Regions from separate parts of the Streptomyces sp. NPDC020996 genome, predicted to be linked through region 1. Evidence: riboswitches for the same ligand, from Rfam matches in the RefSeq annotation. Region 1 holds a riboswitch; each other region holds the start of a gene.
The links. Region 1 has a riboswitch for cyclic di-AMP ahead of AB0G63_RS03865 (transglycosylase family protein). Riboswitches for the same ligand answer to the same signal wherever they lie in the genome.
Positions count from the first base shown of each region.

Region 2: it holds a riboswitch for cyclic di-AMP, as region 1 does, so the genes downstream of both, AB0G63_RS08300 (M23 family metallopeptidase) here and AB0G63_RS03865 (transglycosylase family protein) in region 1, are expected to answer to the same signal.
Region 3: it holds a riboswitch for cyclic di-AMP, as region 1 does, so the genes downstream of both, AB0G63_RS23035 (C40 family peptidase) here and AB0G63_RS03865 (transglycosylase family protein) in region 1, are expected to answer to the same signal.

Region 1 is NZ_JBFADM010000003.1:216,408-226,034, reverse strand. Features, by position in the region: gene eno (phosphopyruvate hydratase) at 1-743, opposite strand, end outside; gene AB0G63_RS03865 (transglycosylase family protein) at 1,083-1,838, opposite strand; cyclic di-AMP (ydaO/yuaA leader) riboswitch at 1,842-2,011, opposite strand; gene AB0G63_RS03860 (transglycosylase family protein) at 2,195-3,241, opposite strand; gene AB0G63_RS03855 (cytochrome P450) at 3,389-4,684, opposite strand; gene AB0G63_RS03850 (nucleoside triphosphate pyrophosphohydrolase) at 5,485-6,474, opposite strand; gene AB0G63_RS03845 (SurA N-terminal domain-containing protein) at 6,548-7,183, opposite strand; gene AB0G63_RS03840 (glycoside hydrolase domain-containing protein) at 7,362-8,189, opposite strand; gene AB0G63_RS03835 (hypothetical protein) at 8,527-8,919, shown strand; gene AB0G63_RS03830 (ATP-binding protein) at 8,936-9,346, opposite strand; gene AB0G63_RS03825 (helix-turn-helix transcriptional regulator) at 9,605-9,627, shown strand, end outside.
Region 2 is NZ_JBFADM010000008.1:10,100-19,726, forward strand. Features, by position in the region: gene AB0G63_RS08280 (MFS transporter) at 1-1,253, shown strand, start outside; gene lhgO (L-2-hydroxyglutarate oxidase) at 1,389-2,600, shown strand; gene trmB (tRNA (guanosine(46)-N7)-methyltransferase TrmB) at 3,004-3,915, shown strand; gene AB0G63_RS08295 (PrsW family intramembrane metalloprotease) at 3,977-5,281, shown strand; gene AB0G63_RS08300 (M23 family metallopeptidase) at 5,396-6,409, opposite strand; cyclic di-AMP (ydaO/yuaA leader) riboswitch at 6,421-6,578, opposite strand; tRNA gene AB0G63_RS08305 (tRNA-Met) at 6,847-6,920, opposite strand; gene AB0G63_RS08310 (dihydrofolate reductase family protein) at 7,105-8,235, opposite strand; gene AB0G63_RS08315 (MarR family transcriptional regulator) at 8,302-8,817, shown strand; gene ribA (GTP cyclohydrolase II) at 9,034-9,627, shown strand, end outside.
Region 3 is NZ_JBFADM010000035.1:12,040-21,666, forward strand. Features, by position in the region: gene AB0G63_RS23025 (ATP-dependent Clp protease proteolytic subunit) at 1-629, shown strand, start outside; gene AB0G63_RS23030 (hypothetical protein) at 637-945, shown strand; cyclic di-AMP (ydaO/yuaA leader) riboswitch at 1,281-1,492, shown strand; gene AB0G63_RS23035 (C40 family peptidase) at 1,496-1,969, shown strand; gene AB0G63_RS23040 (DUF6328 family protein) at 2,052-2,645, shown strand; gene AB0G63_RS23045 (ATP-binding protein) at 2,714-3,172, opposite strand; gene AB0G63_RS23050 (helix-turn-helix transcriptional regulator) at 3,387-4,247, shown strand; gene AB0G63_RS23055 (DUF397 domain-containing protein) at 4,257-4,484, shown strand; gene AB0G63_RS23060 (8-amino-7-oxononanoate synthase) at 4,567-5,694, opposite strand; gene bioB (biotin synthase BioB) at 5,843-7,069, shown strand; gene AB0G63_RS23070 (adenosylmethionine--8-amino-7-oxononanoate transaminase) at 7,062-8,342, shown strand; gene bioD (dethiobiotin synthase) at 8,344-9,060, shown strand; gene AB0G63_RS23080 (class I SAM-dependent methyltransferase) at 9,299-9,627, shown strand, end outside.

The sequences.
Region 1 (9,627 bases):
GAGGCGGCGACGTCGAGGGCGAGGGCGATCTGCTCGCCGGGGGTGTAACCGGCCTCCTTGATCGCCTCCAGGATGAGGTCGAGGGCCTCGCGGTTGGAGCCGAGGTTCGGGGCGAAGCCGCCCTCGTCGCCCAGGCCGGTGGCCAGACCCTTGGACTTCAGGACCTTCTTCAGGGTGTGGTACACCTCGGTGCCCCAGCGCAGGGCCTCGGAGAAGGACTCCGCGCCGATCGGGGCGATCATGAACTCCTGGATGTCCACGTTGGAGTCGGCGTGCGAGCCGCCGTTCAGGATGTTCATCATCGGCACCGGCAGCAGGTGCGCGTTGGGGCCGCCCAGGTAGCGGAAGAGGGGGAGGTCGCTGGCCTCGGAGGCGGCGTGGGCCACGGCGAGCGAGACGCCGAGGATGGCGTTGGCGCCGAGCGAGCCCTTGTTGTCGGTGGCGTCCAGGTCGAACATCGCCTGGTCGATCAGGCGCTGCTCGGTGGCGTCGTAGCCGACCAGCTCCGGGCCGATCTGCTCGATGACGGCGAGGACGGCCTTCTCGACACCCTTGCCCTGGTAACGGTTCGGGTCGCCGTCACGGAGCTCGATGGCCTCGAAGGCGCCGGTGGAGGCGCCGGAGGGGACGGCGGCACGACCCGTGCTGCCGTCGTCGAGGCCGACCTCGACCTCGACCGTGGGATTGCCTCGGGAGTCCAGGATTTCCCGGGCTACGACGACGTCGATGGACGGCACGAGCATCTCCTTCGTGGATGTGACGCTGGTAGTGCGGGGCACTGGGCCTGACGGCCCGTCTTGCAGCCTTGCGACTAGAGCCTAACCGTCCCGGGGCCGTCGGCAGCCGACCGACCGTCCCGTGGACAAGGTCAGACGGTACCTATTGTTCACCCCCGGAACAAAGCGAGGTGAACAACGCGTGCACACCGGGCACCGGCGGGCAAAGAAAACCCCGCCCCGGTGCGTACGGGGGAACACGCACCGGGGCGGGGAGCCCATGGGGGCCGGGGGGCGGCTCCCATGGCGGTCCACTGTGGGGGACGCGGGCTGTGCGGGGCCTGCGCGCCGGCTACCGGACGGCTGTCACTTCAGGTGCAGCTGCTGGCCCGGGTAGATGAGGTCGGCGTCCTCGACGATGTCCTTGTTCAGCCGGAACACCTTCTTCCAGCCGCCCTTGACGTCGTGCTCCGCGGCGATCGAGGAGAGCGTGTCGCCCTTGACGACCTTGTACTCGCCGTCGCCCTTCTTGACCTTCTTGCCGGTCGGGGTGGTGACGGTCTTCTGCGCCTTCACGACCGGGCGCTCGGTGGAGCGGAAGGCGCTCTGCTGCTCGGTGTAGCGGGAGGCGGTGCCGCCGCTCGGCGAGGAGGACGAGGAGGAAGACGAAGAGGAGGACGACGACGGGGAGGACGACGAGGAGGACGACGAGGACGGCGCCCCGGCGGCGCCGTCGTAGGAGGCGCCGGACAGGCCCGTGCCGCAGACCGGCCAGGCGCCCTTGCCCTGAGCGGCGAGGACCTTCTCGGCGACGGCGATCTGCTGCGCCTTGCTGGCCTGGTCGGCGGTGGAGGCGTACTGCGTGCCGCCGTACGCGGCCCAGGTGGAGGCGGAGAACTGCAGGCCGCCGTAGTAGCCGTTGCCGGTGTTGATGGACCAGTTGCCGCCGGACTCGCACTGGGCGACGGCGTCCCACTCGGAGGCGGTGGCGGCGGAGGCGTTGCCGGCCGCCAGCAGCGGGGCGGCGACGGCGGCGCCGGTGACACCGGCGACGGCGACGGCGCGGGTGGAGCGCTGGAGAACAGTCGGACGACGGTGCTTGCCCTTGCCGGAAAACAGCATGGTTGATCCCCTCACCGACGCCTGCGAGGTGAGCTGTCGGGTTCGGGCCGGTTGAGTTGCCCGGCCGCCCACCTCCCGGTGCGCGACTCCACCCCTAGCCGTTCCCGCCCCTCAAGGGCCGGGCCCGGCGCCTACCTTGGGTCCCCCGCTCCTGCCTACGGCGCTTGACGCGACGACTGTTCCCGGACGGCCGCTGGCAGGATTCGGCGTTGCGGCAGCCGGGGCCCGCGTTGGCGAGCGGTCATGACCGTAGACACGGAATCCACCGGATTTCAAAGACGATCAGGGCCTCTGAGACTCATCCCACACTTTCGCCAAACCGGACATTCCACGGCGAAAGCGGACGTCAACTCCCGCTAGTTTTCGCCCGTTTCCGCCCCTACTCGCAGGGTCTGACCGGGGACGATGTGACTCGGGTCGGCGCCGATCGCCTTCTTGTTCAGGGCGTAGAGCTCGCGCCACCCGCCCTCGACGTCGAGGGTGTCCGCGACGGAGGCGAGGGTGTCGCCGGCGTGGACCGTGTAGGCGTCGCCGTCGTCGGCGTCCGTGCGCGCGGCGTGGCGGCCCGAGGACGCTTCCATGGAGCGGCCGTTCGCCGCCTCGTCGGCGCTGCCGCCGCGGTGGCGGCCGGTGCCGGTGTCGCCGCCGACGCCGCTACCGACGTCAAGCGAGCCGGTGTCGACGAGGCTCCAGGAGCCCACCATCTGCTCCGAGTTGTCCGTGTCGTCACTTTCGGCCGTTTCGTCGGGTGAGCCGTCGGACGTCCGCGACACGGACGGGGAGGCGGACGGCGAAGCCGACTTGTCGGACTTGGCGGGCTTGTCCGTAGTGCTGGAGGAACCCTTCGACGCCCCGGGGGACGCGGAGGCGTGGGACGGGGCGTCCGAGGGCGAGGCCGTGCCGGACGTGTCGCCGGACGCGTCACCCGACGCGCCGGACGAGCCGTTGGACAGGCCGGTGGAGTCGGTGACGCCGGTGGAGTCGGACGAGTCGTCAGCGATCCCGGTGTCGATGTCGGCCGCGCCCTTGTCCTTGTCGAGCCCGGCGGTCAGTCCACAGGTGTGGAAGGCGCCGGCGCCCTGGTCCGCGAGTATCTTCTCGGCGACGGCTATCTGCTGGTTGCGGCTGGCCAGGTCGGCGCTCGGCGCGTAGTCGAGGCCGCCGTACTTCTCCCAGTCCTCCTGGGACAGCCGCAGGCCGCCGTAGAAGCCGTCACCGCTGTTCTCGCTCCACGAGCCGCCGGTCTCGCATTCCGCCACCTTGTCCCACGTCGAACCGTCGGCGGCGCTCGCGGCGGAGGCGCCCAGGAGCGGGATGGCGATGGCGGAGCCGGTCACTCCGGCCGCGACGAGGAGAGCCGGAGCCTGGCGGGGGCGACGGTGACGACCGTTCCCGGAGAGCATGCGGAGACCTTTCGCGAGACAGCGGTGACCCACGCGGCAATCGGTTTTCGAAGCAGCCGCGTTGATGGGTGAAGGTATAGGCAGACGATCACTTGTCACAAGTTAATGCCGCACAGATCACATGAAGATCACGAAGTTGAGTGCGTGTCACGTTCTGGGACTCCGGCCTACTGGTTCCGGAGGGGTGAACTCGACCGGCAGGGTGCGCAGTCCGCGCATGATGAGGCCGCCGCGCCACCTCAATTCGGCGGGTTCCACCGCGAGTCGGAGGTCCGGCAGCCGGGTCAGCAGCGTGCCGAGCGCGGTCTGGCCCTCCAGGCGGGCGAGGGGGGCGCCGAGGCAGTAGTGGATGCCGTGGCCGTACCCCAGGTGCTGGTTGTCGCGGCGCGCGAGGTCGAGGGTGTCCGGCTCGGCGAACCGCTCCGGGTCCCGGTCCGCCGCGGCGAGGACGACCAGCACGGGGTCGCCGGCGGCGATGTCCTGCCCGCCGATGCTCAGCGGCCGGGTCGCGAACCGCCAGGTGGCGATCTCCACCGGGCCGTCGTAGCGCAGGAGTTCCTCGACGCCGGTCTCCAGCAGGCCGCGCTCGCCCGCGGCGAGGGAGCGCTGGAGACGGGATCGCTGGGCGGGGTGGGTCAGCAGCGCGTAGGTCCCGTTGCCGATGAGGTTGACGGTCGTCTCGAAACCGGCGAACAGCAGGATGAAGGCCATGGCGGCCGCCTCGTTCTCCGTCAGGTGCTCGCCGTGGTCGGAGGCGCGGATCAGGGCGGAGATGAGGTCCTCGCCGGGGGCGGGTTCGGCGGGCAGCGCCGCCCGCTTGCGGTGGATGAGGTCGGCGAGGTAGCCGCGCATCTTCTTCACCGACCGGGCGACCCCGCCGCGCGGCCCTCCCCCATGACGGATCATCATCCCCGCCCAGTCCCGGAAGTCGTCCTGGTCCTCGCGGGGGACGCCGAGCAGGTCGCAGATCGCGTAGATGGGGAGCGGGAAGGCGAACTCGTGAATCAGGTCGGCGTGGCCGCGGCCGGCGAACCGCCCGATGAGGGTGTCGGTGAGCTCCTGCACCCGGGGGGCGAACTCGGCCACGCGGCGCGGGGTGAAGGCCTTGCTGACCAGCCGGCGCAGCCGGGTGTGGTCCGGCGGGTCGATGTTGAGCAGGTGCGTCATCAGCTCGGCCTTGCGCTCCCCGGGGATGCCGGTCTTGCCCCGGGCGTGCGCGGGCTCGTCGTGATGCGCCGGGTTCTTGCTCAGCCGCTGGTCGGCGAGGGCCCGCCAGGCGTCCTCGTACCGGGTGACCAGCCATGCCTCCACCCCGCTGGGCAGCCGCGTGCGGCGCACGGGCGCGTGCTCGCGCAGCCAGGCGTAGGCCGGGTAGGGGTCGGTGGCGAACTCCCAGCTGAAGAGTTCGGGGGCGGCGGAGTCGGCGGTGGGCTGGTCGGTCACTCCTCGACGGTATCCGTCGGCCTTCCGGCTCCGTGCCCCCGGCCTCGCGGATCGCGCCCTGGTGGCGCGGGCCCCGCAGCCACGGACGTCCACCGGGCGGCGCACCGCGCACGCCCCGCCCACGACGACGACGGCGACGGCGACGGCGACGGCGACGGCGACGGCGACGGCGGCGACGACCGCACCCGAGCCCCCGGCGCGACCGGCGCGACCGGCGCGCGCCCCGGGCCGGGCCCGGACAGCGCGCCCACTTCCAGGAGCGCGCCGGTAGGGCCTCCCGGATCGCGTCCCGGCAGGCGCGGGGCCCGCGGCCGCGGACGACCGCCGGGCGGCGCACCCACGCACGCCTCGCGATCGCGACCACGACTGCGACCGCAACTGCGCCGCCCGGCGCGACCGACGCGTACCCGAGCGCCCGAGCACCGGGCACCGGGCACGGCCAATGGGCGCCCGAGCCCTGGGCGCGGCCGGTGCGCGTCCCGGGCCGGGCCCGGACGACGTGACCACCTTCGCGCCCGCGTGCACGTGTCGCACCGCACCCGAGCGACGAGGCCGCCGCGCCGAGGAGCCGACGGATGCCGAGCCGAGGAGCCTAGGAGCCGACGAATGCCGGACCGAGAAGCCTAGGAGCCGACGGATGCCGGACCGAGGAGCCGAAGAGCCGACGAATGCCGGACCGAAGAGCCGAAGAGCCGACGGATGCCGGACCGAGGAGCCGAAGAGCCGACGGATGCCGGCCCTCCGCAGTCCCGCCCCGGTGGGCAGTCCCGCCCCGGGTGGGCAGTCCCGCCCCGGTGGCGTCAGCCTTCCGTCGGCGTGCCCTCTGCCTCGCGGATCGCGTCCCGGTAGGCGCGGGCCGCCGCTCGGAGGGCCGCCTCGGGGTCGACGCCTTCCGCCTCCGCGCGCACCGCCATCGCGAGGAGGTCGTAGCCGATGCCCTCGCCGGCCGGTGGCGGCACCGGCAGTCCCGCCGTGCGCACCCGGGAGGCCAGTTTCGACGCGAGGGCGAGGCCCGGCTGGCCGAGGGGGACGCCGTCGGTCAGGGAGGTGCGCCGCTTCTCGACCGCCTTGGTGCGCAGCCAGTGCTCCTTGACCTCCTCCGGGGTCGTGGCCGTCTCGTCCCCGAAGACATGGGGGTGGCGGTGGATGAGCTTGGTGACGATCCCGGCGGCCACGTCGTCGATCGAGAAGGGGGCGTCCGGGTCCTCCTCCGCTATGCGGGCGTGGAAGACGACCTGGAGGAGCACGTCGCCCAGTTCCTCACGGAGTTCGTCCCGGTCGCCGTCCTCGATCGCCTCGACGAGTTCGTACGCCTCCTCGATGCCGTACTTCGCCAGGCCCTTGTGCGTCTGCCGGGACGACCACGGGCACTCGGCGCGGATGCGGTCCATGACCTGGACCAGGTCGAGCAGGCGGGCGCCCGGCAGGTCGTAGGAGGCGGGCAGCAGCTCCAGCTCGGGCATGGCGACGCGCCCGGAGCCGGCGAGGCGCGCGAGGCCGTCGGTCAGGGCGGGTTCGCCCTCGCCGGTGGCCACCACGACGACCGTCCGCCCGCCCGCGCAGGCGCCGACCAGTTCCTCGGCGGTCGGGGACGCCTCGTCCACCCGTATCCCGGCCTCCCGCAGGTACGGAAGCTGCGGGTGCGCGCCGTCCGCGCACAGCACCCGGTCGGCGGCGTGCAGGGCCTGCCAGGCGGGCCAGGACAGCAGGCCGGGTGCGACGCGGTGGCTGGTGGTGAGCAGGACGATGCGGCCGGGCGTGGGCGTGGCGTCGGAGCTGGTTGCGTTCACCCTCCGAACGTAACCCACGCCACCGACACCCCCCGGAGTTATCCACAGGGCGGGCGGCCGTCCTGCGTCGCCGTCACGCCTTCGAGGAGGTGACCTCGCGCAGCCACGGCGTCTTGGCGTCGACGCGGCTGCTCTTCTGCACGTCCCAGCTGCCGTAGCGCGGGTTGAGGTCGACGTGGAGTTCCTTCGACGCCTGCGAGAGGGCCTTCCAGAACGCGGGCTGGCCGGTGTTCGTGCCGAGCGACCGGGCGAGCTTCTGGGCCTCCAGTTGCAGGCGGAGGTTGTCGTCGAGGCGCTCGGGGGCGACGCCGTACTGCTGCAGCCAGGCCGTCTGCAGCGCCTTCTCCCCGCCGACCTGCTGCTCCAGGCCGGTGCGCATCTGCTGGATCTCCTTGCGGGTCACGGTCACGCCCGCGTCCTCGGCGGCGCGGTGCAGCACCCGGTCGAGGACCATGCCGTGCAGGGTGTCGCGGGTGAGGCTGCCGGTCTGCGCGAGGACCTGCTGGTACTGCGCGTCGCTGCGCACCGCCGCGCGCTGCGCGGCGCGTACCTCGTTCACGCGGCTCTGCAACTGGGAGACGGTGATCCGCTGGCCGCCGACCACGGCCGCCGCGCCCGGATGCGCGTCGCTTCCGCAGGCGGTCAGGACGGGGGCCGCGGCGACGATCGCGGCGGAGAGGAGGAGCGCGGTGCGACGGCGGCGGTGCAAGGAAGCCTCCCGAGGAGATTGTGCGACGGTGCACAAAGTCTTGCGATGATCGATGGTAGGCAGTGGGTCGGCTGTGGCCAACCCATTCGACCAACGATTCACCAGGACTTCGGGCACCGCCGCGGTCCCGCCGCCCGCGGGGCGGGCGGTGCAGGCGGGGCGGGGCGGCGCGGGCGGCTCAGCCGACGATGGCGACGGGCGCGTCCCAGGCGTCGCGGTCGACGGTGATCGTGTACCCGCCCCGCGTCTCCTTGCTGTTCACCATGTACTGGTGACCGCGGCTGTGGCCGGTGTACTGAGTGGACCCCCACGGCCAGTCGGCTGTGGTGGTGTTCTGCTTGTCCCACAGCGCGTACCAGAGGTTGCCCGGCAGGTCCGTCTTGTCCTTCGCCGTGGCGATGGCCTTGGCGCTGGAGCTGGTGAAGCCGTAGAAACCGGCGCGGTACGTCTTGGTCCGCAGCGTCTTGTCGAAGGAGCGCACGTAGGTCAGCACCGCGTCGTTGCACGACGTGTTCGTCACGTCGTACGGCTCCATGTCGAGGTAGATCGGGCTGCCGGCCTTCATGCCGAGCGCCGACGCCTTGGCCACCGCGTCGGCCGCGTCCGTCGCGCCGAGTGAGGCGGCGGTGGAGGCGGTGAGCTTCTCCGGGTTGGAGCCGCTCTGGCAGGGCGGCTGGGCGCCGACGTAGATGGGGATCAGTTTCCAGCCGACGGAGTTGACCGACTTCACCCAGGACGCGGTGAGGTTGGGCTGGCTGCAGCCCCGGTTCTTCCCGCCGATGTAGACGGCGGCGGCGCCGTAGAAGCCGGTGTGCCATGCCTTCATCGCGCTCAGCGAGGGCGCGGCGCAGGTGTCGAAGGCGCGGCCGGTGTAGGTCGTCTGGGCGGGCCAGGTGGTGGCCGCCATCGAGGTCTGCGCCGCGATCCCGGCCCCCGCGACGACAGCCGCGCCGGCCACCGCCCACGTGAGGTACCTGCGCTTCCTGGACTGCCGGTGCTCGGCCATCCCCACCCCTTCATGCGTACGCCTGCGTGCGTACGCGCCTGAGCGTCGTACGGCGTCGCGTCGACGACGGCGTACGTCCGCCAAAACCGGTTCTCTGGATGCCCCCGAGACGGCGCGGCCTACGACACTGACCTGTCGCGGCCCTATCGCGCGGCGCCCGATGCGGATCGCACCGTAACCGACGGCGCCTCTCCGATCAGGAAACGCAGCTTATCGGCAGCCACAAGTTTCCCTCATGCCGCCGCAAAGGCAGCCCCTGGCCCGTTCTCGCCCCTCCGTGCCCTACTCTTGCTGCCTGCGCCGCCTTACGCATACCGCGGCGCGAACGCTTCGGGGGATGGGGGTCGCCATGGTGACGGTCAAGCGTCTTGAAGCCGGCTGGCTGCAGCGGATCGCCTGGTCGGTGTTGGTGTGGGGGTCGTTGGGCCTGCTGGCGTGGGTGCCGTTCCTGTACGTGGCGATCCGCCGCGGCCGCGGGTCGGACTGGGGCGCCTTCTGCTCGTTCGTCCTCTACGAGCTGATCACCATCCCCTGGATCAGCCTCTCCAACGACGACGGCGACGCGATCCTTGGCTGCGTCATCATCCTGACGCTGCTCATCGGGACGGCCATGCTGCTGTTCGCCGAGTTCGACAGCCCGCTGCCGCGCCAGCAGCCGTACGGCGCGATGCCGATGCCCGGCCCGCAGCAGGGCCAGCCGTACGGCCAGGGATACCCGTACGCGCGGTAGGCAGCACTGGACAGTCCTAGACGGCTGCCAGTTCGCACCACACGTACTTGCCGCGGTTGCCCTGCCTGGACAGCGGCTGCCAGCCCCACAGGTCGGCACAGGCCCGCACCAGCGCCAGCCCGCGTCCTTCCTCGGCGAGCCGGTCCGCGCCCTGCGACGCCTCGGGGGGCTCGGGCGGCTCGGGATCGGCGTCCCAGGCCCCGATCCGCAGCACGCCCGCCGCCCATCGCACCCGCAGGGCGGCGGGCCCTTTCGTGTGCCGTACGGCGTTGGAGACCAGCTCCGTCGCGAGGAGCTCGGCGGTGTCCACGAGCCGGATCAGACCGTGCACGGTCAGGATCAGGCGGAGGGTGCGGCGGCTCACGGTGACCGCGCGGACGTCGTTCGGGATGTACAGCGTGTACTCCCACGGTTCGGTTTCGGCCATGCGTGAACTCCTGTCGGGGGAAGGGGGTTCGTGATTCGGGGCGCGGTGTCGTTGCCGCGTCCGTCACGGCAGGACGAAGCGGTGCGCTTCCGGCACCCGGCGAATTCGCAGCGTGCGCAGCACGTCACCGACGGTGAATCTAAATCTAGAGATTCAGCAAGTCGATCGCGTAAACTGACGCCCAACGAGTCGCGTTCGCATGCGCGTTGTCCCAAGGAGCGGTCGAGAGCTTTGAGGCCCGAACCAACGGCACGTCAGATGCGTCTGGCAAGAGAACTGCG
Region 2 (9,627 bases), on a different contig from region 1:
CGCAGGGCGCCGCCCCGCACCTCATAGCGGCCGCCATCGGGCAGAAGCTCGGCCGTCCGGTGCCCCTCCACGAGATAGGGCTGGCGGACGCCGATCCCGCGCCGGAGGTGGGCCTCGCCTTCCCCAGGGACGTCGCGCAGGCGGTGAAGTCGGCGACCGAGCTGTACCGGCTCGACCTCGCCGGCCGGCGCGCCGGCTCCGGCGGCATCTGGCAGTCACTGGCCGGCTCGTTCGCGGTGAGCGCGTACGCGACACCCGCCTCGCGGTGGCTGATAACCCCGGCCGACAGTTCGGTGGCGCGCGAGGCGAACTCCGCTGAGGGGTCCGGCGCATCACTGAAAGTCGGCCACAGCGACGTGCGGAAGCTGCGGGAGGCCGCCGAGGACGCCAGGCGCTGGGACTCCAAGTACGGAGGCGGCGACTGGCGTTCGTCCATGGTGCCCGAGTGCCTGCGGGTGGAGGCGGCGCCCCTGCTGCTCGGCGCGTACTCCGACGAGGTCGGCCGGGCCCTGTTCGGGGCGTCCGCCGAACTCACCCGCCTCGCGGGCTGGATGGCCTTCGACACCGGCCAACAGGAGGCCGCACAGCGGTACTACATCCAGGCGCTGCGGCTCGCCCGCGCCGCCGCCGACGTCCCCCTCGGCGGCTACGTCCTGGCGTCGATGTCCCTGCAGGCGACCTACCGCGGCTTCGGCGACGAGGGCGTCGACCTCGCGCAGGCCGCGCTGGAGCGCAACCGGGGCCTGGCGACCGCCCGCACCATGAGCTTCTTCCGCCTCGTCGAGGCACGCGCGCACGCCCGCGCGGGCGACGCGCAGGCCGCCGGTGCGGCCCTGAAGGCGGCCGAGGGCTGGCTGGAGCGGTCCCGGGAGGGCGACAACGACCCGTCCTGGCTCGGCTTCTACTCCTACGACCGGTTCGCCGCCGACGCCGCCGAGTGCTACCGCGACCTGAAGGCGCCGCGGCAGGTGCGCCGTTTCACGGAGCAGGCCCTGTCGAAGCCGACGGAGGAGTTCGTGCGCTCGCACGGGCTCCGGCTGGTCGTCTCGGCGGTCGCCGAACTGGAGTCCGGCAACCTCGACGCGGCGTGCGAGCAGGGCGTGCGGGCGGTGGAGGTCGCCGGACGCATCTCGTCCGCGCGCACCACCGAGTACGTCAAGGACCTCCTGCACCGCCTGGAGCCGTACGGGGACGAGCCGCGGGTGGCGGAGCTGCGGGAGCGGGCCCGGCCCCTGCTGATGGCCCCGGCGTAGCGGCCCCCGCGATCCGCCGCGTCCGAGGCACCGTATAGGAAGGCACCGTATTCGAAGGCACCGCGTTACCGGGCACCACGTTTGAAGGCACTGTCAGTGGCGCAGTGCACTATCGGATGCGGGAGGTGGTGCCAGGTGCGGACCGGAAAGGTCTACGACTGCGACGTGCTCGTCGTCGGCGGCGGGATCGTCGGCTTGTCGACCGCGTTCGCGATCACGCGTGCCGCACCGGGCACGCGGGTGACGGTGCTGGAGAAGGAGCCCGGCCCGGCCCGGCACCAGACGGGGCGCAACAGCGGCGTCATCCACAGCGGGATCTACTACCGACCCGGGTCGCTGAAGGCCCGGTACGCGGTGCGGGGCGCCGCCGAGATGGTCAAGTTCTGCGCCGAGTACGGCATCGCGCACGCCGTCACCGGAAAGCTGATCGTCGCCACGGAGCGGGCGGAGCTGCCCCGGCTGCACGCACTCGTCCAGCGCGGCCGGGAGAACGGCATCCCGGTGCGGGAACTGGGTGCGGCGCAGATCGCGGAGTACGAGCCGGAGGTGCGGGGCCTGGCGGCCATTCACGTCGGCACGACCGGGGTGTGCGACTACGTCGGCGTGGCCCGGCAGCTGGCCCACGCCTCGGGCGCGGAGATCCGCTACGGCGCCCAGGTGGAGCGGATCGACCGGCGCCCGGAGCGGGGCGTCGCCGTGCGGACCCGGGCCGGCGACGTCGTACGGGCGCGTGTGCTGGTGAACTGCGCGGGCCTGTACTGCGACGAGGTGGCGCGGCTCACCGGGGACGACCCGGACGTACGGATCGTGCCCTTCCGCGGGGAGTACTACGAGCTGGCGCGGCCCGAGCTGGTGCGGGGACTGGTGTACCCGGTGCCGGATCCGGCGTTCCCGTTCCTCGGGGTGCACCTCACCCGCGGGATGGACTCCGGCGTCCACGTCGGACCGAACGCGGTGCCGGCGCTGGCCCGCGAGGGCTACGGCTGGGGCGTCGTACGCCCGCGGGAGGTGGCGGGGACGCTGGCGTGGCCGGGGTCCTGGCGGATAGCCCGCGCGCACTGGCGCTACGGGGCGGGCGAGCTGCGCCGGTCGGTGTCCAAGCGGGCGTTCACGGCGGCGGTGCGCAGACTGCTGCCGGCGGTGACGGAGGACGACCTGGTGCCCGCGGCGGCGGGAGTGCGGGCGCAGGCGGTGCTGCGGGACGGGACGCTGGTGGACGACTTCCTGATCCACGAGGGCCCGCGCGCGATCCACGTCCTGAACGCCCCCTCCCCCGCGGCCACGGCGTCCCTGCCGATCGGCCGGGAGGTGGCCCGCAGGGCACTGGCCGCACTGGGCGGCGACTGAGCCCGGCCCGGGACCCGGACGCCGCCACCGGCCGACCGGAAGGCCGGCGTGCAGCAACCACCGGACGGCCATCGACCGGCCGACCGGGCCCGTGCCCACACCCCGGCGGCCGCTGGGCAGCCGACAGAGGACCACAGCCGGTCAGCCCGGCCAACGGGAGAGACGCCCCCGGCCGACCACGCACCCACCGGCCGGAACCGCACACCTACCCGCCGGACGACCATGCACCCCCACCCGGCACCCGTCACCCACCACCTACCACCTACCACCGCCGGACGACGACGCACCCCCACCCACCACCACCGGACGACGACGCGCCCCAGACCGGAACCGCGCCCCCACCACCCCCGCCCGAAAGCACGCCCCCACCACCCCGAACCGCGCACGTAAAATCGACCGCACTGTGTCTGACTCCCGCAACGCCCCCGAGACCCCCCGCCCCGCCGCTCCCGCCCCCGTGGCCGGCGAGCACCACAGCCCCGCCCCCGTGGCCGGCGAGCGCCTCGCCCCCGGCCCCGGTGCGGGCGCGTCCTTCCCGCGTGCCCGGGGCAAGGGGGAACCGCGGTTCCCGGACGGGCCGCAGGCCGATCCCGCCGGGTCGCACTTCGAGCGGCGGATCCGGAGTTTCCAGCCCCGGCGCAGCAGGGTGACCGCGGGGCAGGCGGACGCGTTGCAGCGACTGTGGCCCAAGTGGGGACTGGACATCGACGGGCAGCGGGTGCTCGACCTCGCCGAGCTGTTCGGCAACACCGGCCCGGTGGTGCTGGAGATCGGGTTCGGCATGGGCGAGGCCACGGCGCAGATGGCCGCCGCCGACCCGGGGACCAACATCCTCGCCGTCGACGTGCACACCCCGGGCCAGGGCAATCTGCTCAACCTCGCCGACCAGGCCGGCCTGTCCAACGTCCGGGTCGGCAACGGGGACGCGATCATCCTGCTGCGCGAGATGCTCGTCCCGGACTCCCTCGACGGCCTGCGCGTCTACTTCCCCGACCCCTGGCCCAAGAAGCGGCACCACAAACGGCGCCTGATCCAGCCCGAGTTCCTGGATCTCGCCGCGTCCCGCATCAGACCGGGCGGCATCGTGCACTGCGCGACCGACTGGGAGCCGTACGCCGAGCAGATGCTCGAGGTGCTCACCGCGCATCCGGGGTTCGAGAACACCCAGCCCGGCGGCGGTTTCGCGCCGCGCCCCGGCTTCCGGCCGCTGACCCGTTTCGAGGGACAGGGACTGGACAAGGGACATGTCGTGAACGACCTGCTGTTCCGCCGCGTACAGCAGCACAACCAGCCCCAGCCCCCCACCGGCGCCTGAAGCGCGCCGGACGCGTCCCGCACCGTCGCGGGCGGCGCGCTGCCTCGTTAGGGTCGATGCCGTGGCCACCTTTCCCCCGTACCCGACGCATCCGCCGTACGCCGGGGGCCCCGCCGGCGGCGGGGCCAGGCACGCGCACTGGTGGCAGCGCAGGTGGGTGCGCTACGGCGCGCTCAGCACCCTGCTCGCGCTCTCCGGGCTCGTCATCCTCGCCCTGGTACGCGAACAGACCGGCACCGAGGGGTTCCTGGTCGGGCTGGGCCTCGCCGTGCTGCCGGTACCGCTCCTCGTGGCCGCCTTCCGCTGGCTCGACCGGGTCGCCCCCGGCCCGTGGCGCAACCTGGTGTTCGCCTTCGCGTGGGGCGCGTGCGCGGCGGCGCTGATAGCGATCGTCGCCAACAGCTTCGCGACCAGATGGATAGCGACGTCGACCGCGGACCCGGCGAGCGCGGACACGCTCGGCGCGACGGTCATAGCGCCGGTCGTCGAGGAGTCCGCGAAGGCCGCGGCCGTGCTGCTGGTGTTCCTGTTCCGCAGACGGGACTTCACGGGAATCGTCGACGGGGTGGTGATAGCCGGGATCACCGCCACCGGCTTCGCGTTCACCGAGAACATCCTCTACCTCGGCACCGCCTTCGGCACCGACCAGCTCACCGGTGACCGCGGCATCGCCTCCGTCACCGCGGCGACCTTCTTCGTCCGCGTCATCATGTCGCCGTTCGCGCACCCCCTGTTCACCGTCCTGACCGGTATCGGGTTCGGCGTGGCCGCGCTCTCGGCGGAACGGCAGCACGTCCGGCGTGTGCTCGTCCCGCTCTCCGGGCTGCTGCTCGCCATGGGCATGCACGCGCTGTGGAACGGCTCGGCGACGTTCGGCGGGTTCGGGTTCTTCGCGGTGTACGCGGCCTTCATGGTGCCCGCGTTCGGGCTGCTGACGTGGCTGGTGATCTGGACGCGGCAGCGCGAACTGCGGACCGTGCGCGAGGAACTGCCGCCGTACGTCCTCGCCGGCTGGCTGACGCCGGCCGAGCCGTACGCGCTCGGCTCCATGCGGGCGCGGCGGACGGCCCGCGACTACGCCCGCCACCGCTTCGGCAAGCCGGCCAGGCGGACGGTGGCCGAGTACGAGGCGTACGCGACGTCGCTGGCGTTCCTGCGGCACCGGGGACGGCGCGGACGCGCGGACGCCGACTTCGTCGTACGGGAGCGGGAGTTGCTGGCCGAGCTGTGGTGGCGGCGCGAGATCGCGCGGCCGGCACTGGACCACGCGGCCAGGATGACGGCTCCCCCGGTGCCGGTCGTCACACCGCCCTGGCCGGCGTACGGGCACCCCGCGAACCCCGCGTACAACCCGTACCGCCACTAGCCCTTCAGGCCCTGGACCGGCCGACGGCGTCGTCCCCGGAGTTCTCGGGCACGCCTGACCGGCAGTCCTGACGTCGGGGGGTTTGCCGTCAGGACCGCCGGGGATCAGGGGAGATCAGGGGTTGAGTCCCTTGCCGCGCAGCCAGGCCATCGGGTCGATGCCGCCGGCCTGCCCGTTCAGGTGGACCTCGAGGTGCAGGTGCGGGCCGGTCACGTTCCCGGTGGCGCCCACGCGCCCGATGACGTCACCGGTGCTGACCTTCTGTCCGACGCTCACACTGATCGACGACTGGTGGCAGAACCACAGCTCGGTGCCGTCGTCCAGGGTCAGGATCGTGCGGTAGCCGTACGCCCCCGCCCAGCCGGCCTCGGTGATGGTCCCGCTGTGGATGGCCTTGATGAGCGTGCCGGTAGGGGCGGCGAAGTCGAGGCCGGTGTGGTGGCCGGAGGACCACATGGAGCCGGCCTGGCCGAAGGTCGAGGTGATCGTGTACGAGGAGGTCGGCAGCGTGTACTGCTTGGCCAGCTCGGCGAGACGCGCGGCCTCGGCCTTCTTCTTGGCCTCCGCCTCCGCCTTCTCCTTGGCCGCGGCGGCCTTGGCGGCGGCCGCCTTCTCGGCCTGCTCGGCCGCGTCGGCGACCTGCTTGGCGAGGGCGGCCTCGGTGGCCTGCTGCGTCTTGCTCTCGACCTGGATCTGCTGCGACTCGGCCTGCGCCATGATGCGGTCGCGCAGCGCCTCGCCGGCGTCCTTGGTGCTCTCCGCGGAGGTCACGCCGACGCTGCTGAGCGGAGTGGCGGACCGCTGCGGCTCGGGCTCGTCGTCGGAGATCAGCGAGCCGACCGAGGGCAGGTCGGGCATGGAGATGGACACCGGCGGCTTGCCGGTGTTGGCGCTGGCCATGCCGCCCGCGCCGACAGCGGCTATGACGCCGACGCCCAGAACCGTGGAGCTGCGGGCGAGTCCCCCGCCGCGCTGCTTGGAGACGCGGTGCCGACCGCGGACGGGGCGGACGGAGTCCTCCGTGGGGTTCCATGCCTCCCACGGGCCCTCGTCGGTGCGGTAGCTGCCGTAGCCGAAGGTGTCACTCGGCTGGAACGGGGCTGTCGGGGCAGGCCGGTTTGACGCCACGTGGGCGTGCTCCTTTCCTTCCTCCTCGCCTACCGGGTTAGCTGACGGGTTCGGAGCAGGAAGGTCTCCTACGCGCGTATATCCACCGTGATCCCACGGCGGCATTCGCGCGATTCACCCCAGGGTGGTGGTTCCCCGGTTCCCTTGCGGGATTCGGCGCGTGCGCACGGAGCCGCCTCTTGTGACGGCTGGGACGACCGCGCTGCGTTATCGAACGTTAATAGACGCAGGGGCTCGTTTCCAAGCCGTTCCGCTTGATCATTAACGAATCCAGGTCGGACGTACATCCCCATGACCGTCTAAAAACGGGCGAGTTGGCCCCTCACATACCCCGCCGATCACACTGCGCAGGGCGGCCGCCCCATCACTCACAGTCACGGACCGTGCAAAAACACCGACGGCCGGGACCTCTGAGGATCCCGGCCGTCGGCCTTGAGTAGCGGGGACAGGATTTGAACCTGCGACCTCTGGGTTATGAGCCCAGCGAGCTACCGAGCTGCTCCACCCCGCGTCGGTGTGTCACCAGTGTACGTCATACGCAGGACGGCAAGCACACGCGTTTCTCCGCGGTACCCGCCGTCAGCCGCGTACGGCGGGAAGGCGACTCTGTCCGCACCGCAGGCGCAACGCGCACCCCCACCGAACCGCGACAGGCCGCCGCAGGCATCCCGCACCACGCCGCCACACGCACCCCGCTACCCCACCAGATGCCGATTGGGCGCCTTGGCCCGCTCCGCGTACTCCGGCAGCACGACCACGTCGACCCCCTCCCCCGCCAGCAGCCCACTGCCGTCGGCGCTCTCGACGAACGTGTCGGGCTCCCGCCAAGCCGTCACCACCCGCCGGACCCCCGCGTCGAGGATCAGCCGCGCGCACGGCTTGGGCCGGGACGCACGCCGGGCGCACGGCTCGAGGCTGCTGTAGACCGTGGCGCCGGCGAGCCGGGGATCGTCCGGATCGAGCTTCGCCAGAGCCGCCTCCTCGGCATGCACCACAGGATCGTCCCCCTCACGGGAGTACCCCCGGGCCAGCTCGGTGCCGTCACCGGCCACCACCACCGCCCCCACGCTGAACGCCGTCCGCGACGGCGGGCACAGCGCCGCCAGCTCGCACGCGAGGGCGAGCCAGTGGCGGTCGGCGGCCACGGCGACCTCCCCCGCCCCGGGAGCCGTCGGCTCGTACCGCATGAGGACGACGTCCTCGATCCGCCGCGTCTCCAGCAGGCGCAGCCGCCCGCCCTGGTACGCCCCCGGGCCGAACAGCCGCGGCGCGGCGGGGTCGCCCACGAACACCGGCGCCAGCACGAGCTGCAGCTCGTCGGCGAGCCCCTGCTGGAGCAGCTGGGTGTGCACGAGCCCCCCGCCCTCCACCATGAGACGGCGCACTCCCCGGACGTCGTGCAGATGCCGCAGCAGCGGCCGCCAGCCGACGTCGCCGCCCAGCGCGACGACGTCGGCGGCGAGTCCCAGCGCGCGGGCCCGTTCGGCGCCCTCGTTGGTCGTGTAGAGGACCTTCTCGCCGCCCGTGTGCCAGAACCGCGCCGCCGGATCGAGTTCCCCCGAGGCGCTGACCGTGACCTTGAGCGGGTAGGCGGACCGGCCCGCGGCCACCCGGCCGGCGCGGCGACGCTCCGAGTTGACCAGCAGCCGCGGATTGTCGGCCCGGATCGTCCCGGCACCGACCAGGATCGCGTCGACGGAAGCACGTACCTCGTCGACCCGGTCGAAGTCCGCCGGGCCGGAGAGCAGAAGCCGCTCGGGGCCGGTGTCGTCGAGGTAGCCGTCCAGGGAGACGGCGGCGGACAGCAGGACGTAGGGATGCGGCATCGAGCGCGCTCACTCTCGGAGGCGGGCGGTCTTGGTTCAAGTTTGAAACAAACTTACACTGGTGGCATGACGACCCGCTGGCTCACCCCGGACGAGCAGCGCGCCTGGCGCGCGTTCATCGCGGCGACGCACCTCCTGGAGGACGCGCTCGACCGGCAGCTCCAGCAGGACGCCGGCATGCCGCACCTGTACTACTCCATCCTGACCAATCTTTCCGAGGCGCCGGAGCGCAGGCTGCGCATGACCGACCTCGCCGAGAAGACGAAGATCACCCGTAGCCGTCTGACGTACGCGGTGACGCGGCTGGAGAAGGACGGCCTGCTGCGGCGCGAGAACTGCAGGTGGGACAAGCGGAGCAGCATCGCCGCGCTGACCGACGAGGGCATGGCGGTGCTGGAACGCACGGCCCCCGGCCACGTCGAGACGGTGCGCGCGTCCCTGTTCGACCACCTCACCGAGGAGCAGGTGGGACAGCTGGAGGACATCTGCACGGGGATCGCGCGGGCGCTGGAGGGCCAGGATGCCCCACGGCCGGCCCCCGACGAGGTCCCGTGGCGCCGCCGCTCCTCCCCTTGCTCGTGAGCCCCGGCGCCCCTTGCCGGTGAGCCGCGCCGCTTGCCGGTGAGCCGCGCCGCTTGCCGGTGAGCCGCGCCGCAAACCTGTTGATTCAAATTTAAAGCATGTAGTAGGGTCCCCTCAGCGGATCTGCTTCAAATCTGAAGCACCTCCCGTGCGACTGCAAGCACGGAAGCAGAGCACCCATCCGCGCCGTACGCCCCCCCGGCCCCGGAGGACCGCATGCCCGACCCCGACTTCCCCGCCGCCACGCCGCGCTCCCGCGTCCGGGTACCGCTGCGTTTCCACGACGGCTACAGCACCGACGCCGACCTGGTCACCTTCCACGGCCTGGCCGACGACCGCGAGCACGTGGCCGTCGTCCTCGGCACCCCGGCCCCCGGCACGCCCCCGCTGGTCCGCCTGCACTCCGAGTGCCTGACCGGCGATGTCTTCGGCTCGGCCCGCTGCGACTGCGGGCCCCAGCTGCGCGAGGCGGTCGAGCGCATCGCCGACCGCGGCGGCGTCCTGCTCTACCTCCGCCAGGAGGGACGCGGCATCGGCCTCTACAACAAGCTCGACGCCTACGCGCTCCAGGACGACGGCCTGGACACCTACCAGGCGAACGCGGCGCTCGGCCTGCCCGAGGACGCCCGCGACTACACGGCGGCCGCCCAGATGCTGCGCGCCCTGGGCATCGGCGAACTGGACCTGCTGTCCAACAACCCGGACAAGGCGGAGCAGTTGCGCACCCTCGGCATCGACGTCCGCGACCGCGTGCCCACGGGGGTGTTCACCACCGCCCACAACGTCCGGTACCTGCGCGCGAAGGTGCTC
Region 3 (9,627 bases), on a different contig from region 1:
GACCGTCCGCCCGACACGTCCTGCCCGGGTTCACCGAACGGACCGCGTCCGGGCGCCGATCGACGGATCCGTACGCGAAGCTGCTGGAGGAGCGGATCCTCTTCCTCGGCACGCCTCTCGACGACACCGCGGCGAACGACCTGACGGCCCAGTTCATGTACCTCGAGCACAAGGACCCCGACCGGGACATCGCGCTGTACATCAACTCGCCGGGCGGCTCGTTCAGCGCCATGACGGCGCTCTACGACACGATGCGGTACGTCTCCTGCGACGTGGAGACGACCTGCCTGGGGCAGGCCGCCTCCTCGGCCGCGGTGCTGCTGGCCGCCGGGACGCCGGGCAAGCGCTCCGTGCTGCCGGGCGCGCGGGTGGTGATCCGCCAGCCCGCGCTCGCCGAGCCGGTGCGGGGCCGGGCGAGTGATCTGGCGGTGCAGACGGAGGAACTGACGCGCAATCGCCGCCTCGTGGAGGAGATGCCGGCCCGGGCCACCGGACACAGCCGGGAGAAGATCGGCGCCGATATCGAGCGGGACCGGGTCTTCGACGCCCGGCAGGCCGTGGACTACGGCCTGGTGGACCGGATCGTCCCCGGCCGCCGGGCCCCCCTCGTCCCGCCCGTCGGGAGGTGAGCGACCGGTGATCCCGCCCGAACTCCCGCCGCTGCCCGCGCTGACCCGCGCCGAGGGCGAGCTGATCGACCGTTACCTCGACGTGGTGGACCTGCTCGGCCGCATCAATCCGGCCCACCACGGCGACACCTACCGCGGGCTGCGGGCCGCGCAGGCGCTGGTGGCCAGGGCGGCCGAACTGCGCGACGCGCTCGCCCTGATGCACCAGCGGGGCGAGACCGAACTGCACGCTCCCACCCTGGCGCGGGCGCTGCGGGTACTGGACGGCGAGCGGCGCACCGCCCGGGTCACCGTGCCTCCCCAGCCCGGCACTTGAGGCACGCGCCGGGCCCGGGCCGCGGTCGCCCGGCGCCGGTGTCCGGGCCGGGGCCGAAACGGACCAAACGGCGTACCGCCTTCCGGACTAGACACACCTCCTCTTTTTTGACCGGTCGAGTTGCGCAACGGGCCCGGCCCCAAGGCGGGATGAGGCATTTCTTCGCTGGTCCGGGCCGTTTCGGAGGTGATGACGCGCCTCCGAACACAGCTGTGGGCACCCGAACGGGTGAGTGGTGAGTAACAACACAAATCCCCGTTTCCGTTGGGCTTTTCGGACATCCGTGAGCCAAGATCCGTGTCTGACGACAAGCCCCCGCCGCCGCGGCGGGGCGATCCGGGCGGACGCCGAGTCCTGCCGCCGCCCGGATGACCGGTCGACAGGAGTGGATCGGCAGGAGTGGAGGACCCAAGCACGACGGGTCGCCGGAACGGTCACGCCATGACCGGGCCGAGCAGCCCTTGGGGTGAAGCCGCGCGAGCGGCCGGGCAACTTCGCCAGCCCGAATCCGACAGGTCATCCTTCACAGGCGGCTGACGAAGGGTTGCGCATGACTGCGCTCAATCGTGTCCCGTCGCTGATGGTCCGGGCCGGCACGGCCTCGGCCCTCACCATCGCCGCGGTGGGCGGCTCGGTCGTGGTTCCGGGCTTCGCCTCCGACGCGGCCGCCGCGACGCCCGCGACGAAGGCACTGCAGATCGCGGCTTCCAAGAAGGGTTCGCCCTACCGGTGGGGCGCCACCGGTCCGCACCGGTTCGACTGCTCCGGGCTCACGCTGTACTCGTACAAGAAGGCGGGCAAGAGCCTGCCGCGTACCGCGGCCCAGCAGTACAACAAGACCCGCCACATCTCCGCCAAGAGCCGCAAGGCCGGAGACCTCGTGTTCTTCCATTCGGGTTCGTACGTCTACCACGTCGGCATCTACGCCGGAAAGGGGAAGATCTGGCACGCCCCGAAGACCGGGGACGTGGTGAAACTGCAGAAGATCTGGACGAAGAGCGTCTGGTACGGCCGGGTCAGCTGATCCTTGCGTGGGGTGGCGGCGCCCCTGACACGCCGCCACCCGACGAGGCGTGACACGGTCCTGGCCGGTTATCCGTTCAACCATGGCCGACCATGTCCCCTGCACCGCACGCAACGAGACCCCGCTGGAGCGCGCCGACCGCAACTTCGGCGAACTGCTCCAGGAACTGCGCGTCACCCAGACCGGCGTGCAGATCCTCTTCGCCTTCCTGCTGACCCTGGCCTTCACCCCGCGCTTCCCGTCCCTCGACCCGGTCCAGCGGGCCACCTACGTCACCACACTGCTGCTCGCGGTCCTCGCCGCCGCCCTGTTCACCGCGCCGGCCGCGCTGCACCGCTCGCTGTTCCAGCGGGGCGCCAAGCCGCGCGTCGTCCAGGTGTCCTCACGGCTCGCCACCATCGGCATGGGTGTGCTGGTGCTGGCGTTCACCGGCTCGGTGCTGCTCGTGGTGGACGTGACGACGGGCCGGGCGGGCGGGGTGGCCGCGGGCGCGGCGACCCTGTGCGTGTGCCTCGGCCTGTGGTGGCTGCTGCCTCGCCTGGTGCGGCGGGCGGGCCTGTCCGCCGAGCAGCAGGCCGCGCAGCAGGCCGCGCAGCAGGCCGCGCCCGTCGTCAGGCAGCCGGGAGCGCCGCGGGACGCGGCCGTGCACCGGGAGCCGTCGGCACGGCGCCGCTGACCCTCGCCCGACGTGGCCGTGCACCGGGAACCGCCGCACGGCGCCGCTGAACCCTCGCCCGAGCCCCGCTACGGCTCCTGCTGCCCGGCTGCCGGCACCGGTCGGGCCGGCACCTTCCACGGCAGTTCGACGGAGACGGTCTTGCCGCCCTCCCGGGTGGGGCGCACGCACAGTCTGCCGCCGCACTCGGCGGTCAGCCAGCGGATGATCACCAGGCCGCGGCCGTTGTCCTGCTGGACGGCGGCGGGCAGCCGCTTCGGGAACCGGGGGTGGCTGTCGGTGACGCCGATGCGCAACTGTTCGTCGCGGTCGAGTTCGAGTCCGACGGTGAAGGTGGGCGACTGCCCGAGGGTGTGCTGGACGGCGTTGGTGGCGAGTTCGGAGACGATGAGCCGGACGGTGTCGGCCACCTCCGTGTGCGGCGCCAGGCCCCACTCCGCGAGGGTGTCGATCGCGTAGGTGCGGGCCGCGCAGACCGAGGCGGGATCGCTCGGCAGAGTGACGGATGCTTCCAGATGGTCTGCCATGGCGACGTCGTCCCTTTCCCACGGGACCGCTGGTCCGACACGGAGCGGATGGTTCGAGTACGGTCCCGGACTGGTGCTTCGCCGTCAGACTGCCATCACCGCACGGGTCACGGCTGGCGATCCACCGAGATATGCATATATCTGTCGCTCAAAGCGGTGAACTCTGCCACGAGAGACCGTGTCGGGGCGCCTCATAAGGAGTAAGGAGGGACCCATGCAGCACGGTCCCGCGGTGCGCCGCAGGAAGCTGGGCGCCGAACTGCGAGCGCTGCGCGCCGAGGCGAGGCTCACCAGCGGTGAGGCGGCGCGGCTGGTGGGCTGGCACCAGTCGAAGGTCAGTCGTATCGAGACGGGCACCAGCGGGGTGAAACCGGCCGATGTGCGGTTGCTCCTGGACGCCTACGGGGTGTCCGATCCGCGGCTGCGCGATCTGATGCTGGTGCTGGCGGGCTCGGACGAGAACACCGGCCGGCACCACTGGTGGCACGCGTATCGCGGCATCCTGCCGCCGGACTACAGCGACTTCATCAGCCTGGAGTCCCAGGCCGACGCGATGCGCACCCTGGAGACGTCGGTGGTGCCGGGGCTGCTGCAGACGCCCGAGTACGCGCGGGCGGTGACCCGGGCCGCGGTCCGCGGGCTGGACGACGCGGGGCTCGACGCGCTGGTCGAGGTGCGCCTGGCCCGGCAGGAGGTGCTGCGGGCCGACCCGCCCCTGGAGTTCAGCGCGGTGCTGGACGAGGCGGTGCTGCGCCGGGAGATCGGCGGGCCCGAGGTCATGGCGCGCCAGCTCGAACTCCTGGTCGAGGCGGCGCGCCTGCCGCAAGTACGGCTGCAGATCCTGCCGTTCGGCGCCGGAGCACACGTCGGCGTCACCGGGTCTTTCGTTATTTTCTCATTTTCGAGCACTTCTGATCTGGACGTGGTCGTTCTGGACCACCTGACGAGTAGCCTCCACTTGGAACGGAAAGAAGACCTCCAGGCCTACACCGAGGCCTTCAACTCCCTTCAGATTCAAGCCCTTTCGCCCGAGGACTCATTGGATTACCTCGCCGGCAGAGTCGTCGGCGGGTGAGGAGGCACCATGTCAGCACTGCCTCGGAACGTCCCCTCCAGCATCGTTCCGCACGGCGTGCGGTGGCTGCGCAGCAGCTACAGCACCGGTGCGAACAACTGCGTGGAGACGGCGGCGCCGCGGTCCGGCCCGTGGGCCGGTCTGCTCGCCGTCCGAGATTCCAAGGACCCGGCCGGGCCCGCACTGCTCTTCTCGCCGGAGAGCTGGGCTGGGTTCACGGCCGCGTTGAAGCGCTGATCAGATCCGCGTCATGCGGAGCCACATCCGCGTCGTGCGGAGAAGATCCGCGTCGTGCGGAGCCCGGCCGTGTCACGCCGACTCATGGTCGAGTCCCGCCGATCACTCGCACCGCATGTTCGATCTGCGCCTCGGAGAGGTCCGCGCGGGCGGTCAGCCTGAGCCGCGAGACGCCGTCGGGCACGGAAGGAGGACGGAAACAGCCCACGGCCAGCCCTGCCGCCCGGCAGTCGGCCGCCCACCGCACGGCCCCCTCCGGGGACGGCGCGCGCACGGAGACGACCGCGGCGTCCGGTCGTACCGCCTGCAGACCGTCGTCCGTCAGGCGTGCGTGCAGCTCGGCCGCCACCGCGCGGGCCCGTGCCGCCCGCTGCGGCTCGCGGCCGAGCAGCCGCAGGGCGGCCAGGGCGGCGCCCGCGGACGCGGGGGCCAGTCCCGTGTCGAAGATGAAGGTCCGGGCCGCGTTCACCAGGTGGTCGATCACCCGGGCGGGACCCAGGACGGCGCCGCCCTGGCTGCCGAGCGACTTGGACAGCGTGACGGTGACGACGACGTCGTCGGCGCCCGCGAGCCCCGCCGCGTGCGGCGCCCCGCGGCCGCCGTCGCCGAGGACGCCCAGCCCGTGGGCGTCGTCGACGACCAGCCCGGCGCCGTGCTCCCGGCAGGCCGCCGCGAGCCCGGCCAGCGGGGCCGCGTCCCCGTCGACCGAGAAGACCGTGTCGGACACGACGACGGCCGTGCCCCGGTGCGTGCCCAGCGCCTTGCGCACCGCCTCCGGATCGGCGTGCCCGACGACCTGGGTGGCGCCCCGGGCCAGCCGGCAGCCGTCGATCAGGGACGCGTGGTTGCCCGCGTCGGAGACGATCAGCGAGCCGTGCGGCGCGAGCGCGGTGACGGCGGCGAGGTTGGCCGCGTAGCCGGAGGAGAAGACGAGCGCCGCCTCGAAGCCGCAGAAGGCGGCCAGCTCGCGCTCCAGCTCGGCGTGCAGTTCGGTGGTGCCGGTCACCAGCCGGGACCCGGTCGAGCCGCCGCCCCAGACGCGCGCGGCCCGCGCCGCGCCCTCGGCGACCTCGGGATGGCGGGCCAGGCCCAGGTAGTCGTTGCTCGCCAGGTCGAGCAGCGGCGAATCGGCCGGACGGGGGCGCAGGGTCCGCACGAGTCCGGCACGGCGGCGCAGCTCCGCCTGCTCGTCGATCCAGCCGAACGCCATGGCTCCTCCGGGGGCATTTGTAGGCAGTGGACAGACCCTAGCCGCACGTCCCCCGGCCCATGATGTGGCGATACCCACACATCGAAGTGTCTCCGTTGTTCAAACTCTCCTTGGCCCGGGGCGGCCTCGTAGGACAGGATCGGCTCTCATGGACCTGCTGAACACGCTGGTGGACAAGGGGCTTCGGCGCGAGCTGCCGACCCGCGAGGAAGCTCTGGCCGTCCTCGCCGCTTCCGACGACGACCTGCTCGATGTGGTGGCCGCGGCCGGCAAGGTGCGCCGGCACTGGTTCGGCCGACGGGTCAAACTCAACTACCTGGTCAACCTCAAGTCCGGACTGTGTCCGGAGGACTGCTCCTACTGCTCCCAGCGGCTCGGCTCCAAGGCCGACATCCTGAAGTACACCTGGCTCAAGCCCGACGAGGCCTCCCGGGCCGCCGCGGCCGGTCTGGCGGGCGGCGCCAAGCGGGTCTGCCTGGTGGCGAGCGGACGCGGGCCGACCGACCGCGACGTGGACCGCGTCTCGGACACCATCAAGGCGATCAAGGAGCAGAACGAGGACGTCGAGGTGTGCGCGTGCCTCGGCCTGCTCTCCGACGGCCAGGCGGAGCGGCTGCGGGAGGCCGGCGCCGACGCCTACAACCACAACCTCAACACGTCCGAGGGGACGTACGGGGAGATCACGACCACGCACACCTACGCCGACCGCGTGGACACCGTGCACAAGGCGCACGCGGCGGGCCTGTCGGCCTGCTCGGGCCTGATCGCGGGCATGGGCGAGTCCGACGAGGACCTGGTCGACGTGGTCTTCTCGCTGCGCGAGCTGGACCCGGACTCGGTGCCGGTCAACTTCCTCATCCCGTTCGAGGGCACCCCGCTGGCCAAGGAGTGGAACCTCACCCCGCAGCGCTGCCTGCTCATCCTGGCGATGGTCCGGTTCGTGTGCCCGGACGTCGAGGTCCGCATCGCGGGCGGCCGCGAGGTGCACCTGCGCACGATGCAGCCCCTCGCCCTGCACCTGGCCAACTCGATCTTCCTCGGGGACTACCTGACCAGCGAGGGCCAGGCGGGCAAGGCCGACCTGGAGATGATCGCCGACGCCGGGTTCGAGGTCGAGGGCAGCGAGCAGGTGACCCTGCCGGAGCACCGGACGGCGGCCGGCGGAGGGTGCGGGTCGCACAAGGGCGCGGGCTGCGGGTCGCACGACGGGGCCGAGGGCGCCGGGTGCGGGTCGCACGAGGGCGGAGGTGTCTGCGGTACGGCCGCGGCGGCCGCGGCGGCCGCAACGGCGGCGCCCAGGGCCGCCGAGCCGCGTACCGACCTGGTCGCGGTACGCCGTCGCGGCGCCGGAACGGACCTCGCGCCCAATGCCTGACCTGCCCGTCGCCGAACTGCTGGAGCTCGACCGGCGCCACGTGTGGCATCCGTACGGTCCGATGCCCGGCCGCGCCGAACCGCTCGTGGTCGGGTCGGCGAACGGGGTGCGGCTGCGCATGGCCGACGGCTCGGGCGAACTGGTCGACGGCATGTCGTCCTGGTGGTCGGCGATCCACGGCTACAACCACCCGGTGCTGAACGAGGCCGCCCGCGAGCAGCTCGGCCGGATGAGCCACGTGATGTTCGGCGGGCTCACCCACGAGCCCGCCGTACGCCTGGCGAAGCTGCTCGTCGACATCTCGCCGGACGGCCTGGAGCACGTCTTCCTCGCCGACTCCGGCTCGGTGTCGGTGGAGGTGGCGGTCAAGATGTGCCTGCAGTACTGGCGCTCGCTGGGCCGCCCCGCCAAGCGGCGGCTGCTGACCTGGCGCGGCGGCTACCACGGCGACACCTGGCAGCCGATGTCGGTGTGCGACCCCGAGGGCGGGATGCACGAGCTGTGGACCGGGGTGCTGCCCCGGCAGGTGTTCGTGGACGCGCCGCCGGCGGACTGGGACGAGGCCTACGCCGAGCGGCTGCGCTCGGCGATCGGGGAGCACGCGGACGAACTGGCCGCGGTGATCGTCGAGCCGGTGGTGCAGGGCGCGGGCGGGATGCGGTTCCACTCCCCCGCGTACCTGCGGGTGCTGCGCGAGGCGTGCGACGCGCACGACGTGCTGCTGGTGTTCGACGAGATCGCGACCGGGTTCGGACGCACGGGGACGCTGTTCGCGGCGGAGCACGCGGCGGTGACGCCGGACGTGATGTGCGTGGGCAAGGCGCTGACCGGCGGCTATCTGACGATGGCGGCCACCTTGTGCACCTCCCGGTTGGCCGACGGCATCTCGCGGGGCGAGGTGCCGGTGCTCGCCCACGGCCCGACCTTCATGGGCAACCCGCTCGCCGCGGCCGTCGCCTGCGCCTCGGTCGGGCTGCTGCTCGGCCAGGACTGGCGGGCGGAGGTCCGGCGGATCGAGGCGGGGCTGCGCGAGGGGCTGGCGCCGGCCACGGAGCTTCCGGGCGTGAAGGACGTACGCGTCCTCGGCGCCATCGGGGTCGTCCAGCTCGACCACGAGGTGGACATGGCGGCCGCCACGGCCGCCGCCGTACACGAGGGCGTGTGGCTGCGGCCGTTCCGCGACCTGGTCTACACGATGCCGCCGTACGTCACGGGCGACGCGGACGTGGCACGGATCACGCGCGCGGTGTGCGCCGCCGCACGGGAGGGATGACATGCCGGTACTGGTGATCACGGGCACGGGCACGGAGGTCGGCAAGACGGTCACCACGGCCGCGGTCGCCGCCGCCGCGCTGGCCGCCGGCCGGTCGGTGGCGGTGCTGAAGCCCGCGCAGACGGGGGTACGGCCGGACGAGCGCGGGGACGCCGACGAGGTGGCCCGGCTCGCGGGCGCCGTGACGACTGCCGAACTGGCCCGCTACCCGGAGCCGTTGGCCCCGGCGACGGCCGCCCGGCGGGCGGGGCTGGCGCCGGTCCGCCCGCACCAGGTGGCCGAGGCCGCGCAGAAGCTGGCGGCCGAGCACGACCTGGTGCTCGTCGAGGGCGCGGGCGGGCTGCTCGTCCGCTTCGACGAGACGGGCGGCACACTGGCGGACGCGGCGGCCCTGCTGGGGGCGCCGGTGCTGGTGGTCGCGCCGGCCGGGCTGGGCACGCTCAACGCGACCGAACTGACGGCCCGCGAACTGCGTTGCCGGCAACTGGAGTTGCTGGGCGTGGTAATCGGCAGCTGGCCCGCTTCGCCCGACCTGGCGATGCGGTGCAACGTCACCGACCTGCCGGAGGTCGCCGGCGCCCCGCTCCTGGGCGCCCTGCCGGCCGGGGCGGGGGCGCTGTCCCCCGCCGCCTTCCGTGCCGCGGCGCCCGGTTGGCTGGCCCCGCGCCTGGCCGGCTCCTGGGAGGCCCAGGCGTTCCGGGCGCGCGAGGCCGCCTGAGCGCTCCGCTGGATGCGCCGCGTTGTGCCACTCCGTGCCGCTTTGTGGCGCTGCGTGCCGCTTTGTGGCGCTGCGTGCCGTCGGTCGGCTGCGGCGCCGTCGTGGCCGGTCGCGTCGTTCGCCGCGCCCCTTCGGGGCGTTGCCCCACCCCAGCGGTGTGCGGGTGAGCCCCGGCGGGGGTGCGGGGGCCCGGTTCGGGGGCAGAATCGCGGTAAGAACTCCGAACGGGGAGGTCCGCATGCCGCTTCGGCCGTCCGGCGCCGCGAAGGTGGCCCGGGATCCCGTGCACCACCCGCTGTTCGCCCGCTGCTACGCCCGGGTCAGTGTGCGGGCCGAGACGCGGATGGGCATGGCCGACGTCCGGGACCGGCTGCTGACCGGGCTGACCGGGCGGGTCATCGAGATCGGCGCGGGCAACGGGCTGAACTTCGCCCGCTATCCGAACGCCGTCTCGGAGGTCGTCGCGATCGAACCGGAGCGGCGGCTGCGGCGGCTGGCCGTCGAGGCGGCCCTGCGCGCCGAGGTGCCCGTGGACGTGGTGCCGGGCGTGGCCGAGGCGCTGCCGGT